Regions from separate parts of the Ruegeria sp. YTSA144 genome, predicted to be linked through region 2. Evidence: riboswitches for the same ligand, from Rfam matches in the RefSeq annotation. Region 2 holds a riboswitch; the other holds the start of a gene.
What was found. A riboswitch is a leader RNA that binds a small molecule or an ion and turns the genes downstream of it on or off. The one in region 2 is predicted to bind cobalamin.
Positions count from the first base shown of each region.

Region 1: another riboswitch for cobalamin. It lies ahead of AC2FF8_RS20015 (DUF4198 domain-containing protein); the one in region 2 lies ahead of AC2FF8_RS19405 (hypothetical protein).

Region 1 covers NZ_JBXWNA010000017.1:13,875-21,517, reverse strand. The annotation lists gene AC2FF8_RS20050 (GntR family transcriptional regulator) at 1-427, shown strand, start outside; gene AC2FF8_RS20045 (aspartate/glutamate racemase family protein) at 424-1,140, shown strand; gene AC2FF8_RS20040 (nucleoside/nucleotide kinase family protein) at 1,187-1,825, opposite strand; gene AC2FF8_RS20035 (ATP-binding cassette domain-containing protein) at 1,822-2,598, opposite strand; gene AC2FF8_RS20030 (ABC transporter permease) at 2,598-3,671, opposite strand; gene AC2FF8_RS20025 (sugar ABC transporter substrate-binding protein) at 3,780-4,799, opposite strand; gene AC2FF8_RS20020 (ROK family transcriptional regulator) at 5,052-6,176, shown strand; cobalamin riboswitch at 6,302-6,500, shown strand; gene AC2FF8_RS20015 (DUF4198 domain-containing protein) at 6,632-7,417, shown strand; gene cbiM (cobalt transporter CbiM) at 7,424-7,643, shown strand, end outside.
Region 2 covers NZ_JBXWNA010000014.1:47,892-55,534, forward strand. The annotation lists gene AC2FF8_RS19385 (bifunctional 2',3'-cyclic-nucleotide 2'-phosphodiesterase/3'-nucleotidase) at 1-190, shown strand, start outside; RNA gene ffs (signal recognition particle sRNA small type) at 230-328, shown strand; gene rsgA (ribosome small subunit-dependent GTPase A) at 497-1,522, shown strand; gene AC2FF8_RS19400 (alpha/beta hydrolase family protein) at 1,562-2,482, opposite strand; cobalamin riboswitch at 2,553-2,774, shown strand; gene AC2FF8_RS19405 (hypothetical protein) at 2,866-3,273, shown strand; gene AC2FF8_RS19410 (protein-tyrosine phosphatase family protein) at 3,265-3,777, opposite strand; gene AC2FF8_RS19415 (DNA polymerase III subunit gamma/tau) at 3,949-5,712, shown strand; gene AC2FF8_RS19420 (YbaB/EbfC family nucleoid-associated protein) at 6,133-6,486, shown strand; gene recR (recombination mediator RecR) at 6,548-7,141, shown strand; gene AC2FF8_RS19430 (hypothetical protein) at 7,297-7,641, shown strand.

The sequences.
Region 1 (7,643 bases), on a different contig from region 2:
CTGCGCCAGGGCGACGGATGAAGACCTGCAAAAGCTGCGTGATGAACTTTATGAAACGGGCATCGACATCACCGGCCTGACGATCGAAGAGGCAGTGACCCGGGACGAAGCGTTCCATCTGGGGATCGCAAAACTGTCAGGGAACATGGAGTTGTTGCATACTCTGACGCGGATCAACGAGCGCATCCGCTATATCCGCTGGATTTCCATGAGCATGGACCGGGTGCAGAAGTCCAAGGACGAACATAAACATGTCATGCAGGCCCTTCTGGATCGGGATGCTGATGAGGCGGCCCGGGTTCTGGCGGCTCATATCACGAAACGAATGGACCAGGTTCAGGACGCAGTGCGCCACGGGATTACCAGCATTTACATGGAAGGGGCCGAAGACATCTCGACCCGCATTATCGAGGAGGCGCAGGGATGATCGCGCAGGGCGGCAAATCCATTTATGGCGCATCGGTGGGAATCCTCATGCTGGACGCGCAATTCCCAAGAATTCCCGGCGACATGGGCAATGCTCAGACATGGCCGTTTCCGGTGCTGTACCGCGTCGTCCGGGATGCCTCGCCCGATCGGGTGGTCCGGCATCGGGCCGAAGGTATGCTCGGGGTCTTCATCGACGCCGCGCAAGAGCTGGTCAAAGACGGCGCGGATGGCATAACAACCAATTGCGGGTTCTTGTCCCTGTTCCAAAAGGAACTGGCCGAGGCCGTTCCGGTTCCCGTCGTCACCTCGTCCTTGATGCAGGTCGAAATGGTGAATCGTATCCTTCCCAAGGGAAAGCGCGCGGGCATTCTGACCATTTCGGCATCCACCCTGACCAGTGATCATCTTCAGGCCGCCAATGTCCCCTTGGACACGCCAATCGGCACAACCGAGGGTGGGCGGGAATTCACCCGCGCAATTCTTGGCAATGAACCGCATCTGAATGTTCAGAAGGCCCGGGAGGACAATGTCGAGGCCGCAATCGCGTTGGCCTCGGACCACCCCGGACTTGGGGCAATAGTTCTGGAGTGCACGAATATGTGCCCCTATGCGCCGGATATTCAGCAGGCGACCGGGCTGCCGGTGTTTTCAATCGTGTCTTTCGTGACTTGGTTCCAGGCCGGTCTTGTTCCGCCGGTGTACCGGAGCTGACCTCTGGCCTTTCATCAAGACGGATTGTGTTGGCCGAAGGCAAAACTCAAGCCAGTGTCAGATCACCGGGTATCGAATTTCGGATCACGCGCTCTGCATTCGGCAGATCGTTCGACTGCGCACGGTCCTTGGCGGCATTGGCGTCCAGACCGTGGCCGATCCATCTGTTGGTCAGGCGGGTTTCGAGTGTTTTCAGACCGGTGTCCAAAAATACCTTGAATGTCCACAGTTGGTGAAGGTCCGACCAACCCGGTTCATTCAAGAGAAGGTAATTGCCCTCAACCAGAACAACGCGCTGATCCGCTGTGATCATGGACCGCGCGGCAATGGCCAGATCGAGATTTCGGTCAAACTCGGGTATTGCGACTTCTTCTTCCGCACGCAATCGACCAAGCAGCGCATGAAAGCCGGCACGGTCAAAGGTTTCGGGGGATCCTTTGCGGTTCAGCAGGCCACGATCCTTCAAGATCACGTTGTCATAATGGAAGCCGTCCATGAAGACCAGTCCGGTTGCGACGCCGCGTAGATTCAGCTCTTTGGTCGCAAGGCTGGCCGCAGTCGTTTTCCCCGATCCCGGTGGCCCGGCAATTGCGACAAGATGACGGTCTTGCAGCGGAGGCAAAGCCTGAACGGCATCCGCGATCCTGGTTGCAAGCGCTTCGGGGGTGGCACGTGTATTCGTCACGCGGCCTGATCCTCGGCGGGCGGTTCCTTGGCACCGGTCATGAACGCCACTGCGTCGGACATCGTGTAATCCTTGGGATCAACGACGCAGAGGCGTTTGCCAAGCCGGTGCACGTGAATTCGATCGGCGACCTCAAAAACATGTGGCATATTGTGGCTGATCAGGATGATCGGAATGCCCCGCGATTTCACGTCGAGGATCAGTTCAAGAACGCGACGGCTTTCCTTCACACCCAGTGCGGCCGTTGGCTCGTCCAGGATGATGACTTTTGATCCGAACGCTGCGGCCCGCGCCACGGCAACACCCTGACGCTGACCCCCGGACAGAGTTTCAACGGCTTGATTGATGTTCTGGATCGTCATCAGGCCCAGTTCGCTCAGCTTGTCGCGGGCGAATTTCTCCATCGCCGGACGGTCGAGCATTCGGAGCCATGATCCCAACGGCCCTTTGCGCCGGATTTCGCGCCCCATGAAGATGTTGTCCGCAATCGACAGGGCGGGGGACATCGCAAGCGTCTGGTAGACCGTTTCGATACCGGCTTCGCGCGCGTCAATCGGCGAGTGGAAATTCACTTTCCGGCCTTCCAGCCAAACATCACCTTCATCCGGCACCACCGCGCCCGATATCGCCTTGATCAGTGTTGACTTGCCTGCGCCGTTGTCGCCGATCACGGCCAGAATCTCGCCCGGCATCAGATCGAAATCGCACTGATCCAGCGCCGTTACCTTGCCGTAGCGCTTCACAAGGTTCCGTCCTTTGAGAATAGGTTCCATCAGGCTGCCACCTTTCTGATCCACTGGTCGACCGCGACCGCCGCGATGATAAGGATGCCGATCAACAGGAACGTCCATTGCGCATCAGCGCCCAGCAATCGAAGCCCAAGCGTGAAGACCCCGACGATCAACGCTCCGAACAATGATCCGAGAATGGACCCGCGGCCACCGAACAGGGATATGCCCCCGATCACGACCGCCGTTATGCTTTCAATATTGGCCAACTGGCCAGAGGTCGGAGACACGGACCCGATCCGACCAATCAGAGCCCAACCCGCGAAGGCGCAGATCAGCCCGGACAGCATGTAAACCGACATCAGCGTGCGATGCACATTGACACCGGACAGCTCGGCAGCTTCCGGATCATCACCGACCGCATAGACATGCCTTCCCCAGGCGGTATGACGAAGCGCATAGGAAAGAACGAGGATAAGCACCAGCATGAAGATCACGCCGACGGTGAATACTGCCCCGCCGACGTTGAACTTGGCACCGAACAGTTGCAGGATGCTGGCATGTTCCTCGATCTCCTGTGACCGGATCGTTTCGTTCTGAGAATAAAGGAAATTTGCCGCGAGAACGATTTGCCACATGCCAAGCGTCACGATGAACGGTGGCAGTTTGATGCGGCTGACAAGATAACCGTTCACCGCGCCGATTGCTGTGCCAACGAAAAGGCCGCAAATGATCGCGACCGATGGCGGCAGCCCATATCGGAAGGTGAACTGTCCCATGACAACCGACGACATCACCATGATTGCCCCGACGCTGAGGTCGATACCGGCGGTCAAGATGACGAGGCTTTGCGCCGCCGCCACGATCCCGACGATCTGGACCTGCTGCAAAATCAGGGTCAGCGCAAATGGCGAGAAAAACTTGGAGCCCAACAAGACACCGAAAATGACGATGGCAGCGACAAGAACGATCAGCGGCACCAGAGAGGGGTTCACATGCAGAAAATGCTGAACCGTTCCGACAAACCCGCGGTGGTGATCGTCAAATTCGGCAACCTGTTCCGGGCTGCCTTTCGCAGCGGCTTCGAAGTCGTCTGATCGTCGTGAAGTATCGGACATGAATGTTCCCCCAAAGCGTCAGGTCACTGACGACTTTAGCAAGTTTTCGGGCGAATGGGTGGTTTGAAAAGCGGAAGGCCGCCCTCTGCGGCCCTCCGGGTGGTCAGGTCATCCCCAGCAGAGGTCCATGCCTTCTTTGACCGAGATCGACTCGACGCCTTCGGCAGGCTTGTCCGTTACAAGCGCCACGCCGGTGTCAAAGAAATCCTTGCCGGGTGTGTTTTCTGGTTTCACGCCTTCGTCCGCCCATTTCTTGACGGCCTCAACCCCCAGCGATGCCATCAACAGCGGGTATTGCTGTGACGTCGCGCCGATTACACCGTCGGCAACGTTTTGGACGCCCGGGCAGCCTCCGTCCACGGAAACGATGAGCACGTCATTTTCGCGCCCGATGGCTTTCAGCGCCTCGTAGGCGCCTGCTGCCGCAGGTTCGTTGATGGTGTGAACAACGTTGATCGTCGGATCCTTGGCCAGAAGGTTTTCCATCGCGCGGCGACCACCTTCTTCGTTGCCGGCGGTGACATCACTTCCGACCAGACGGGGGTCATCTTCATCGCCGATCACGTTCGGGTCCGCCAGATCGATACCGAAGCCTTGCAGGAAACCCTGATTGCGCAGCACATCCACTGTCGGCTGGCTGACGGCAAGATCCAGTGTCGCGATTTTGGCGTCGTTGGCCGCGTCGCCCAGCGTGGCTTTTGCCCATTGTCCAATCAGCAGCCCGGCCAGGAAATTGTCCGTGGCAAACGTCGCGTCGGCCGAGTCAATGGGTTCCAGCGGCGTATCCAGAGCAATAACCAGAACCCCTGCATCCCGCGCCTGCTTCACGGCCGGAACGATGGATGAAGTGTCCGAAGCCGTCAGCAGAATGCCCTTGGCGCCGTCCAGAATGCAGGTCTCAATGGCTTGCACCTGCGTTTCATGGTCGCCGTCAACTTTGCCTGCAAAGGCTTTGAGCGTCATTCCCAGCTCTTCCGCCTTCGCTGTCGCGCCTTCCTTCATTTTGACAAAGAACGGGTTGGTGTCTGTCTTGGTGATCAGGCAAACGGTTTCACCGTCCGCCATTGCACTGCCAGCCATGGCAGTAACCCCGAGCGCAGCTGCACCCGCAAGTTTTGCAAGTTTCATCGATTATCCTCCCAGTTTTTCCTATGCCGAGTAGGGCACGAGGGCGATCAGGCAAAAATCCTGATCCCATAAGAAACAATCACAAGAATCGAAATTTGAGTCAATAAATAAATCACTCTTAATTATTATTGACAGGGCGGGCGGGCTTTCCCATTCTTCAGCAGGAAAGGGGTGGTCGTGCCGGAAAAATCATCACGGAAAAATTCGATTGGTTCACAGGGGTCAGTGGTGCGCGGAACCAATCAAAGCGGCATGCGGGCCCGCAACGAACGGCTGGTGTTGTCGCTTGTCCGACGTCATCAGGCCCTTGCGAAGTCCGAACTCGCGCGCATGACCGGACTGTCGGCACAAACGGTTTCCGTCATCATGCGTCAATTGGAAAAAGATGGGTTGCTTTTGCGCGGTGAACCGGTCCGTGGGAAAGTCGGGCAACCTTCCGTTCCCATGCGTCTCAACCCGGATGGTGCGTTTTTCTTTGGGCTCAAGGTCGGGCGCCGCAGTACCGAGCTGGTTTTGACTGACTTTGTGGGAAACGTGCGGCAACGCAAGCGGCGAACCTATGACTATCCAACGCCGAAAGCCACTTTGGAGTTTTCCACGCAGAGTCTGGGCAAAATGATGTCATCCATGTCGCCCGAGGCCAAAGGCAGGATTGCGGGTCTTGGAATTGCCATGCCGTTCTACCTGTGGGACTGGGCCCAGGCCCTTCAGGTTCCTCAGGAAGAAATGGACCCGTGGCGCGTATCAGACCTGAAGGCTGACCTGGCTGGTCGCCTCGATATGCCGGTTTTTCTGCAAAATGACGCAACGGCGGCTTGTGGTGCGGAACTGGTATTCGGTCCGGCCGATGGACCAAGGGATTTTCTGTACTTCTATATCGGGTTTTTCATTGGCGGCGGTGTGGTTCTCAATGGCGCGATCTTTTCGGGGCGTGGAAACTCGGGGGCGATCGGCCCCCTGCCTGTGCCGGATGGTACGGGCGGTGTCAGGCCGCTTATCGACGTGGCCAGCCTTTATGTGCTCGAGCGTGCGATCACGACAGCAGGGGCGACCTCGCTGTCTTTATGGGAAACGACCGAACGTTGGGATGTGCCAAATGTTCAACTGGAAAACTGGTTGAAACAGACGGCGAGCGGGATTGCCCATGCGATTGTCTCATCCTGTAGCCTGATAGATTTCGAATGCGTGAAGATTGACGGCTGGATGCCGCAGGAAATCAAGGCGCGTTTGGTTGAAATGGTCGAAGACAAACTGTCCAAGCTGAACCTGACCGGTCTTGAGCGCCCCGTGGTGCTGGAAGGGACCGTGGGCCCGGAAGCACGCTCACTGGGCGCGGCAAGCCTGCCATTGTCGGAAAGGTATCTTTCAGAAGCTTAGGCATGAAATCATCCTGCTGCCTTGGATTTTTCACGAAGTCGATTTACCCGCCCAAAATTGCCGAATTCAGCATTTTTTCGACGGCCACGGCACATTTTCGTTGACCGAGGGCTGAGTTGTCTGGCAAGCCGCTCGGCATGTCCGGTTCCGGGGCTTGCTCTGGAATCAATAGGGAATGCGGTGCGGGCTCAGGCCCAATTCCGCAACTGCACCCGCAACTGTAAGCGGCGAGCAGGGCTGAAACGCCACTGGGGTTTGCCCGGGAAGGCCAGTCCAACGCTTTGACCCGCAAGTCAGGATACCTGCCGGACATGTGCCCTCTAACGGGCACTCCTAATCGGCGACGGGATGTGCGTCGGACCAGGATGCCTGAAAGGGTAATTTGGCGTCGAATGTCCTGTGGTCAAAACGAATTTCGCGCCGGGATTGGCGCGACGGGACAAGGACGACTGTTCATGAAAACGCTGCTCAGTGCAGCCGCTGCCGTGATGGCACTTCCTGCCATGGCAAATGCGCATTTCCTTTTGGAATACACCACCGACACCATGATCGAGAAACCGGGTGATGTGCCGGTCAAGCTGATTTTCTGGCATCCGTTCGAAAACGGCCATGTCATGGATCTGGAAAAGCCGCAGGAATTCTATGTGATCCACAACGGTGAAAAGACCGATTTGCTGGATACGCTGGAACCTATCCGGTTCACCGGCGGGCAAAACGAGGGCGCGGCGTTCAAAGGCAGTGTCCCGGTCAAACGGTCGGGTGACTATGTGCTGGTGACGGTTCCTCAGCCTTACTATGAGGAATCCGAAGACATCTATATCCAACAGCTCACCAAAGCCTTCCTGAACCGCAACGAATTACCGACCGACTGGATGAATCCCGTGGGTCTGCCGACCGAGATTGTCCCGCTGAACAAGCCGACCAACATCATCGCGGGTTCAACCTTCACGGGCCGTGTGCTGGCTGATGGTCAGCCGGTTGCGGGGGCCGAGATCGAGATCGAATACATGGCCGCCGAACCCGACATGGACAGCGCGGCCGCTTCTGCACCGAAAGTGTCCCCTATGCCGGGTGGTGCGGTGGTCGCCATATCTGACGACAACGGGTATTTTTCGTTCGGCGTTCCAAAAGCCGGCTACTGGGGTTTCGCAGCACTTGGATCCGGTCCGGCAACCGAACATGAGGGCAAAGAACTCAGCCAGGATGCGGTGATCTGGATTCGCGCCTGGGATCTGGAGTAACCCCGAATGCACATCGTCGACGGAGCCCTTTCCAACCCGGTTGTTGTTGGCGGCGCCATAGCGGCCGCGGGTGGGATCGCCATGGGTCTCAGGTCTCTGGATCTTGATCGCATCCCCACTGCCGGTGTGCTGTCAGCCAGTTTCTTCGTAGCATCGTTGATCCACGTACCCATTGGTCCGTCGTCGGTCCATTTGATCCTCAACGGTATGGCCGGGCTGCTGCTTG
Region 2 (7,643 bases):
GCACCGCCTGCCACCCGACCCATTGGCCCGGCAACCTTATCCGTTCTCGCTGATGCCGAAATCGGGGATGAAGACCATTCTTCGGACAGGGCCCGGTGCTTTGAAATATGTCGACGAATTGAACAGGTTCGCCCCCAAGATTCTGGAACCTGACGAACAGGGTTTTGCGCGCATTCGCCTGACGCTCTGACGGGTTGTCTTTTGCCGAAGCCTTCCCTATATCCAGAATCGAGAGGTTGGCGCGGGCGAGCGCCTCGCCAACCTGGTCAGGTCCGGAAGGAAGCAGCCACAACGAGCCCCGCTTGGGTCGATGTCCAACCTCTCACTTTATGAACCTTAATGAACCTTGGCCGCAGGAGGGCTTTATGATTGTAGCAAAGATCCTTCGGGCAGCACGGTTCTGACCTCACGGTATCAACTGACTGCCTGAACACATGACCCGGGGATGAGCGATTGCCATCCGTCGGGAGTGCTGTATCTGACGACAGGCAGGCCAATGTTTCTTACACTTTCGGACCTGGGATGGTCCTCTCACTTTGCTGCGCAACACGCGGCTTATCCTTCCTGCACACCTTTTCGCATCACTTCCGTTCATCGGGACCGCCTGATCGGGCTGAACCCGGATGGTGAAGTCCCGTTGCTGACCCTCGATCAATCAACCGGCACCTATGCCGTTGGCGACTGGGTTCTCACCGACGACGACAAACGCGTGCGCCATTTGCTCGACCGGCGCAGCCTGCTGCACCGGCGCGCCGCCGGAACAGGTGCCGCGACGCAACTGATCGCAGCCAATGTCGATGTGCTGATCATCGTCAGTTCCTGCAATGCCGATTTCAATCTGCCCCGGCTGGAACGATATCTGGCGCTTGCGCATCAGGCCGGGTGTTACCCGGTCGTCGTTCTGACGAAGGCCGACAAATCGGCGGACCCTGAAAGTTTCACGGGACAGGTACAATCATTGGACCCGTTCCTGACGGTTCTGGCGATCAACGCGCTGGACCCGGCAGAGGTTGAAAAGGTTCTGTCCTGGTGCCCCAAAAGCCAGACCGGAGCGCTGGTTGGCTCGTCGGGCGTTGGCAAGACGACGCTTGCCAATACCATGACCGGTCAGGTTCTCGCCACCTCGGACATTCGCGAGGATGACGCGCGGGGCCGGCACACGACGACCGCTCGGGCACTGCACCGGATGCGCAACGGCGGCTGGTTGATCGATACACCCGGTATGCGCGCGTTGCGCCTGATGGACGCTCAGGACGGGATCGACGACGTTTTCTCGGACCTTGCCGCGTTGAGCCGGGACTGCCGTTTTTCGGATTGCCAGCACAGCTCCGAGCCCGGATGTGCCGTGCAAAAGGCGATCAGCCACGGCACGCTTGACCCGGCTCGATTGGACCGGTGGCGCAAGCTTCGGCGCGAAGATCAGCGCAACTCAGAAACTGTCGCGCAGTCCCGGGCGCGGGACAAAGCGTTCGGCAAGATGGTCCGTGGCGTCATGAAGGAAAAGAAGCTTCGCAACCGGTGATGGCAGGACGGTGCCCGGCCCGTCCTGCGCCGCGTCTGGTCAGGCGATCAGTCGCGGCCAAACCGCTGCGTTGCGCCGGGCAAATGCTCCGATATGTCCAACCTCAGGCAACCCGAAATCGGCGGGGCTCAGCAGGTGACGGTTGGCATCGGGGCCGTATAGTTCCGCAAGCCGCCAAACCGCTTCCGGCGGCACCATCTGGTCGTCCTCGAAGGTGAACAAATCCACGGGCGTTCCAGAATCCTTCCACTGCGCCGCAGGTAACTCATGCCCGATTTCAGGCACATAATTCAAAGGCGCGGTACACCATTTGCGCCACTGCCAATAGACCGATGCCGGCAGGTCCGAGCCAAACCCGATCGCCTTTCCGGGAAGGTAGCCAAGGGCTCGGGCCAAAAGCGGAGCATGGCCGTACCAGAACAACCCCGCCAAACCCCGATAGGGCCACGGATGGTCGCTTAGGGTCACAAGCCCCGAACACACACAGATCATCCGGTCAATCAGATCGATATCCGGTTGCACAGGCCCCAACATCGCGCCGACGGAATGGCCGATGGTCCAGTGTTTCGCATTCGGGTATCGCCGACGCATTTCCGCCCGTGCCGCGGGCATGTCGATCAAGGCCCAATCCGCCATGGTCGCACGCGAATCTTTCAGGCGGCCGGTCAAGGAATGCCCATAATCCCGATAGTCATAGGTCAGGCAGGCCATACCCTTCTCAGCGGCAAGCCATCGTGCGAAATGACGGTAATAATCACGCGGCACACCCGTTGCACTGTTCAGCACAACGACGATTTCGGGCGAAGTCAGCGGGCTATACAATCGGGCGGACAGTGTTTTCTGCCCGGAAGGAAAGCGAAACTCCTCGGTCAATACCGTTTGCTCTGTATCCAACATGATCTCTGGCTTTTCGCTTGGTAAATCCGGTTTCCGAACCTCGACACCCTCGACATTATGCATGAACCTACATCGTATCCAGCATGACCAAGCGTCCGGCCAAAAGATCGGCTTGACTCGATGCGTACTCAAACGCTAGCGGTTGTGTGATGGTTTCCGGCCTCCACAAGGGGTCGGGATGAAAAGGGAACACGGTGCGGTAATGTCTGGTCATGCAGGCAACAACCAAATCCGCGACTGCCCCCGCAACTGTAAGCGGTAAGCGATGCCAAAACACCACTGGCCCGAAAGGCTGGGAAGGTCGGCAAAGCGATGACCCGCAAGTCAGGAGACCTGCCATCGGAAACGAAACCGAAACTCGGACGGGGTGTCCGGGCAGGTCCTGACGGCATCACGCTGTCCCACCTGTCCCAAATATCCTGTCCACCACGCGCGGAGGGCGCAGGATGATCTGGAAGACAAAAACGCATGAATTCAGTGCAACAGTATGTCAGCGGACGGGCAAAACCTGCCCCGCTTTGGCGCGGCTGGCGCGCTCGATATCCGAAGCCATGACCCAGGCGACCTCGGCCACAAGTGATGATTTCGAGATTGAGGGCAGCAGCGAGCTGTCACATTGCACCGACGGATGTCACGCAGTTTTCAGGGCGCAATCAGACAGCCTTCGTGTCTTTTGCGGCACGCAGCCCGAAGCAGCAATTGAGCCCCTGAACCTCTATGCCGAATTGGTCTTCGGAAACACGGTCAGTGCGATGCCATCCGGCGTCGTGCAAACCCCACCCTGCGCGATGATCGAAGTTTCCACGATCCGGCCGCGAAAACCTGTTTGCGCGCCCGCGCAGATTTCAATCTGAGTCCAGACTGACCTGTGCCTGCGCACGCTGCGAGGCCCAGGCCAGTTGCGCATCCGTTTCGACGGCGCAGGGGCGCACCGCCCGCAATCGTTCCAGCGCTGTGTCCGCGCGTTCGCCGCATTCAATCATCAGCCGCAGAACAACCATACCTGACCTGCCACAGCCCCCACGGCAATGCACCAAAACGCGACCTCCTCCTGACAGCGCGTGTCGGGCTGCGGCGCTGACGGACGGCCACGCGTCATCAATCGCTTGTGTCGGCGCTCCGAAATCTTCGATCGGCAGGTGAACCCATCTGCTGGCGCGGCTTTGAATGTCGCTGCCGAAATCCTTCGCCCCATCCTGAAGCATCTCGACATCCGTTGTCATCGATACAACAAGCCCCGGCTGCCAGCCTGCGATCATATCCAGATCGCTGAAATAATCCCCGCCACGTCCGGGCATCGAGGTCAGTGCAAGCGTTCCGCCACCGACTTGCAGGGCGTAGATCACCAACTGCGACATGAAACGTGTCCTCCCCAAAGAACTCTTTACAAAAATGAGTCATTAAATCTGCTAACGCAGTTTAGTGCGAAAGCGACTCGTTTCTAAAACAAAAATCATCACACCACGCTGTGGACGCGGGCAACGGTGGCCACTACGCTGTGCCCAAGCCCCGAATCCCAACGAGAAGACATGACAGACAGCTCCAGCCCCGCCTATCAGGTTCTCGCCCGCAAATATCGCCCGGAAACCTTTGCCGATCTGGTGGGTCAGGATGCCATGGTGCGCACCCTGAAAAACGCGTTCGCGGCCGATCGGATCGCGCAGGCCTTCATCATGACTGGCATTCGTGGCACCGGCAAAACCACGACCGCGAGGATCATCGCTAAGGGCATGAATTGCATCGGTCCGGACGGAACCGGCGGCCCCACAACCGAACCCTGCGGTCAGTGCGAACATTGTGTCGCCATCATGGAAGGCCGCCATGTCGACGTGATGGAGATGGACGCCGCCAGCCGCACAGGCGTCAACGATATCCGCGAGATCATCGACAGCGTGCGCTATCGCGCCGCCAGCGCGCGTTACAAGATTTATATCATCGACGAGGTCCACATGCTCTCGACCAGCGCCTTCAACGCGCTGCTCAAGACGTTGGAAGAACCGCCCGCGCATGTGAAGTTCATCTTCGCGACCACTGAAATCCGCAAAGTGCCTGTCACTGTGCTGTCCCGCTGCCAGCGCTTCGACCTGCGCCGGATCGAGCCCGAAGACATGATTGGCCTGCTGCGCAAGATCGCCGAATCGGAAAACGCCCAGATCGCCGAAGACGCGCTGGCGCTGATCACCCGAGCAGCGGAAGGATCGGCCCGGGATGCGACCTCGTTGCTGGATCAGGCGATTTCGCACGGGGCTGGCGAGACGACCGCCGATCAGGTCCGTGCAATGCTTGGACTGGCAGACCGTGGCCGGGTTCTGGACCTTATGGATATGATCCTGCGCGGCGATGCCGCCGGTGCACTTACCGAGTTGAGCGGCCAATACGCCGAAGGCGCGGACCCGCTGGCGGTGCTGCGCGATCTGGCCGAGATCACGCATTGGGTGTCCGTCGTGAAGATCACGCCTGACGCGGCGCAGGACCCGACGGTTTCTCCGGACGAACGGACCCGGGGCCAACAGATGGCCGAGGCTCTGCCGATGCGGGTCCTGACCCGGATGTGGCAAATGCTGCTGAAGGCGCTCGAGGAAGTCTCGGCTGCCCCCAACGCCATGATGGCCGCTGAAATGGCCGTTATCCGCCTGACTCATGTGGCTGATTTGCCCAGTCCCGAAGAACTGATCAAGCGATTGCAGGATACCCCGCCACTGCCGCCGGGCGGGCCCAATGGCGGCGTTTCGATTTCCCGACCGGACGCCGGTCCGGCGCCGGCTGGCGCGGCCCATCCGCCTGCCTTCGCATCGCCCTCTCGCGGTGCCGGTGGTGCGCCGGTTGCAGCCTTGGCGCAGGATACCCAAACGGCCCTCGCGCGGTACCCGACCTTCGACCACGTGGTCGAACTGATCCGGACCAATCGCGACGTGAAGCTGCTGGTCGAGGTGGAAAACGGCGTGCGCCTCGTCTCCTATCAACCCGGGCGAATCGAATTCACACCCGCCGCCCAGGCACCGGCGGATCTGGCTCCACGGCTGGGCTCTGCCTTGCAACGCTGGACAGGAAACCGGTGGGCTGTCTCGATCGTCTCGGACGGAGAAGCCCCCACAATTGCAGAAATACGGGACGAAGCCGAGCTGGCACTGAAGTCCGAGGCTGAACAACACCCTTTGGTTCAGGCTGTGCTGGCGCAATTCCCCAAGGCGAGAATCACCAATATCGAAACGCCGGAACAACGCGCCGCCAAGGTCGAGACCGAAGCGCTTCCCGAGGTTGAAGACGAGTGGGACCCGTTCGAGGAAGATTGACCCCGCGCCGCCCTTCCCCCCGGTTTCAATCGAACACATCCACCCTTGATGCGAGGCAGGGACTTGTGCGCATATCCCCTCTGCCTGCATGTCTCAGATCGTTTGTTGCGACATCGGCCAGCGGAAGGTGACCCGTGACAACTCTGATCCGGGTGCTCCCTGGCCATTCGAACCCCGCCCCGAGTTTCTGTGCCCCATTCAATCACTCTCGGTTGCAGACCAAATGCGCGCCAAGGACGATCTGCGCTTGTCGGGCCTGCTGGCAAATCTGGCGTCGCAGATGGGCGGTAGGTTCCTGCTGGCGCCTGCGCCGGTCAACATGCCGGCCGTAACGGTTGAGCCACCCACCGGCGGGAGAACCCTTGTGCCATGTGGCTGCTGCCCGTATCTAGAGCGCAAACGGAGACACAGGAGAATACTATGCTGAAAGGACTCGGCGGGCTTGGCGGTCTGGGCGACATGGCCAAGATGATGAAATCCGCGCAGGACCTGCAAACCAAGATGACCGAGATGCAGGAAGAGCTGAACAACATGATGGTTGTCGGCGAATCCGGTGCAGGCCTTGTCAAGGCAACGGCGACAGCCAAGGGTGAACTCAAAGGTCTGGATATCGACCCATCCATCTTCAACGGCGATGACAAGGAAGTGGTCGAAGACCTGATCCTGGCCGCCATCAAGGATGCCCAGACCAAGGCAGCCGAACGTTCGCAGGAAGAAATGGCCAAGCTGACCGAAAGCATGGGCTTGCCCGCAGACATCAAACTGCCGTTCTGAGCTTCATCTTTTCCAAAATACTCCCGCCGGAGGCTCCCTCCGGCGCAAGACAGGATTGGCCATGAGTTCGAACAGCGACATCGACAACCTGATCGACCTGATGGCCAAGCTGCCCGGCCTCGGCCCCCGCTCGGCCCGCCGCGCCGTTCTGCACCTGATCCGCAAACGTGCCCTGCTGCTGACGCCCCTGTCTGATGCCATGCAGCAGGTCGCGATCACCGCCCGCGAATGCCTGAATTGCGGCAACGTGGGCACCACCGATATCTGCGATATCTGCAACGATGAGGCCCGCGCAACCGGCGAGCTGTGCGTGGTCGAAGACGTGGCCGATCTGTGGGCGATGGAGCGCGCCGGGGTCTTCAAAGGCCGCTACCACGTTCTGGGCGGCACGCTGTCGGCGCTGGATGGGGTCGGGCCGGACGAACTGCGCATTCCCCGCCTCAGGGATCGGGTGACAGCCGAGGGTATCACCGAGGTCATATTGGCGCTGAACGCGACAGTCGACGGCCAGACCACCGCGCATTACATCGCCGATCAGTTGGAAGGACAGGTGCGCCTGACTTCGCTGGCGCAGGGCGTGCCGATTGGGGGCGAGCTGGATTATCTGGATGACGGAACGATTACAGCGGCGCTGCGGGCGCGAAAGGAACTGTAGTTCTATTTCCTGGTTCTTTTTGTTCGCGCGGCTTTTGCGTCAGTCGTCGCCTGCACAGCGCACAGCGCTCGCTCAAATATCGCGGTACCCACCTTGACAGCGGTATAGTTATTGGATGAGTTGCTTTCTGTTAATTTGACGGATTATCAAACACGATGAAACACTTAGCGTTTGTTGCAATTGTTGCTGCTTTCTCCTCGCCCATTGCCGCTGAAACTCTCTACTTATACGAAGACACCCACGATCTACCGCCGCCATACAAACAATGGTGGAGCGCTATTCCGGAAGACAAAAGATATGATGAACAAACAGACAGGCACGTCTATGTTCGCGGTGAAGGTAAGTATGGCGATTTTTTCGGCGTTCTATACGTTGATTGCATTAACCCTGAATACTCCGAATGGTTAGCTGTTGGAGGGTCGCTGAATTCAGAAGACGTTCCAAACCAGGCAATTGTTAACCTGAGACTTGAGATTTGTTCCAACGGCGACGAGACCTGACA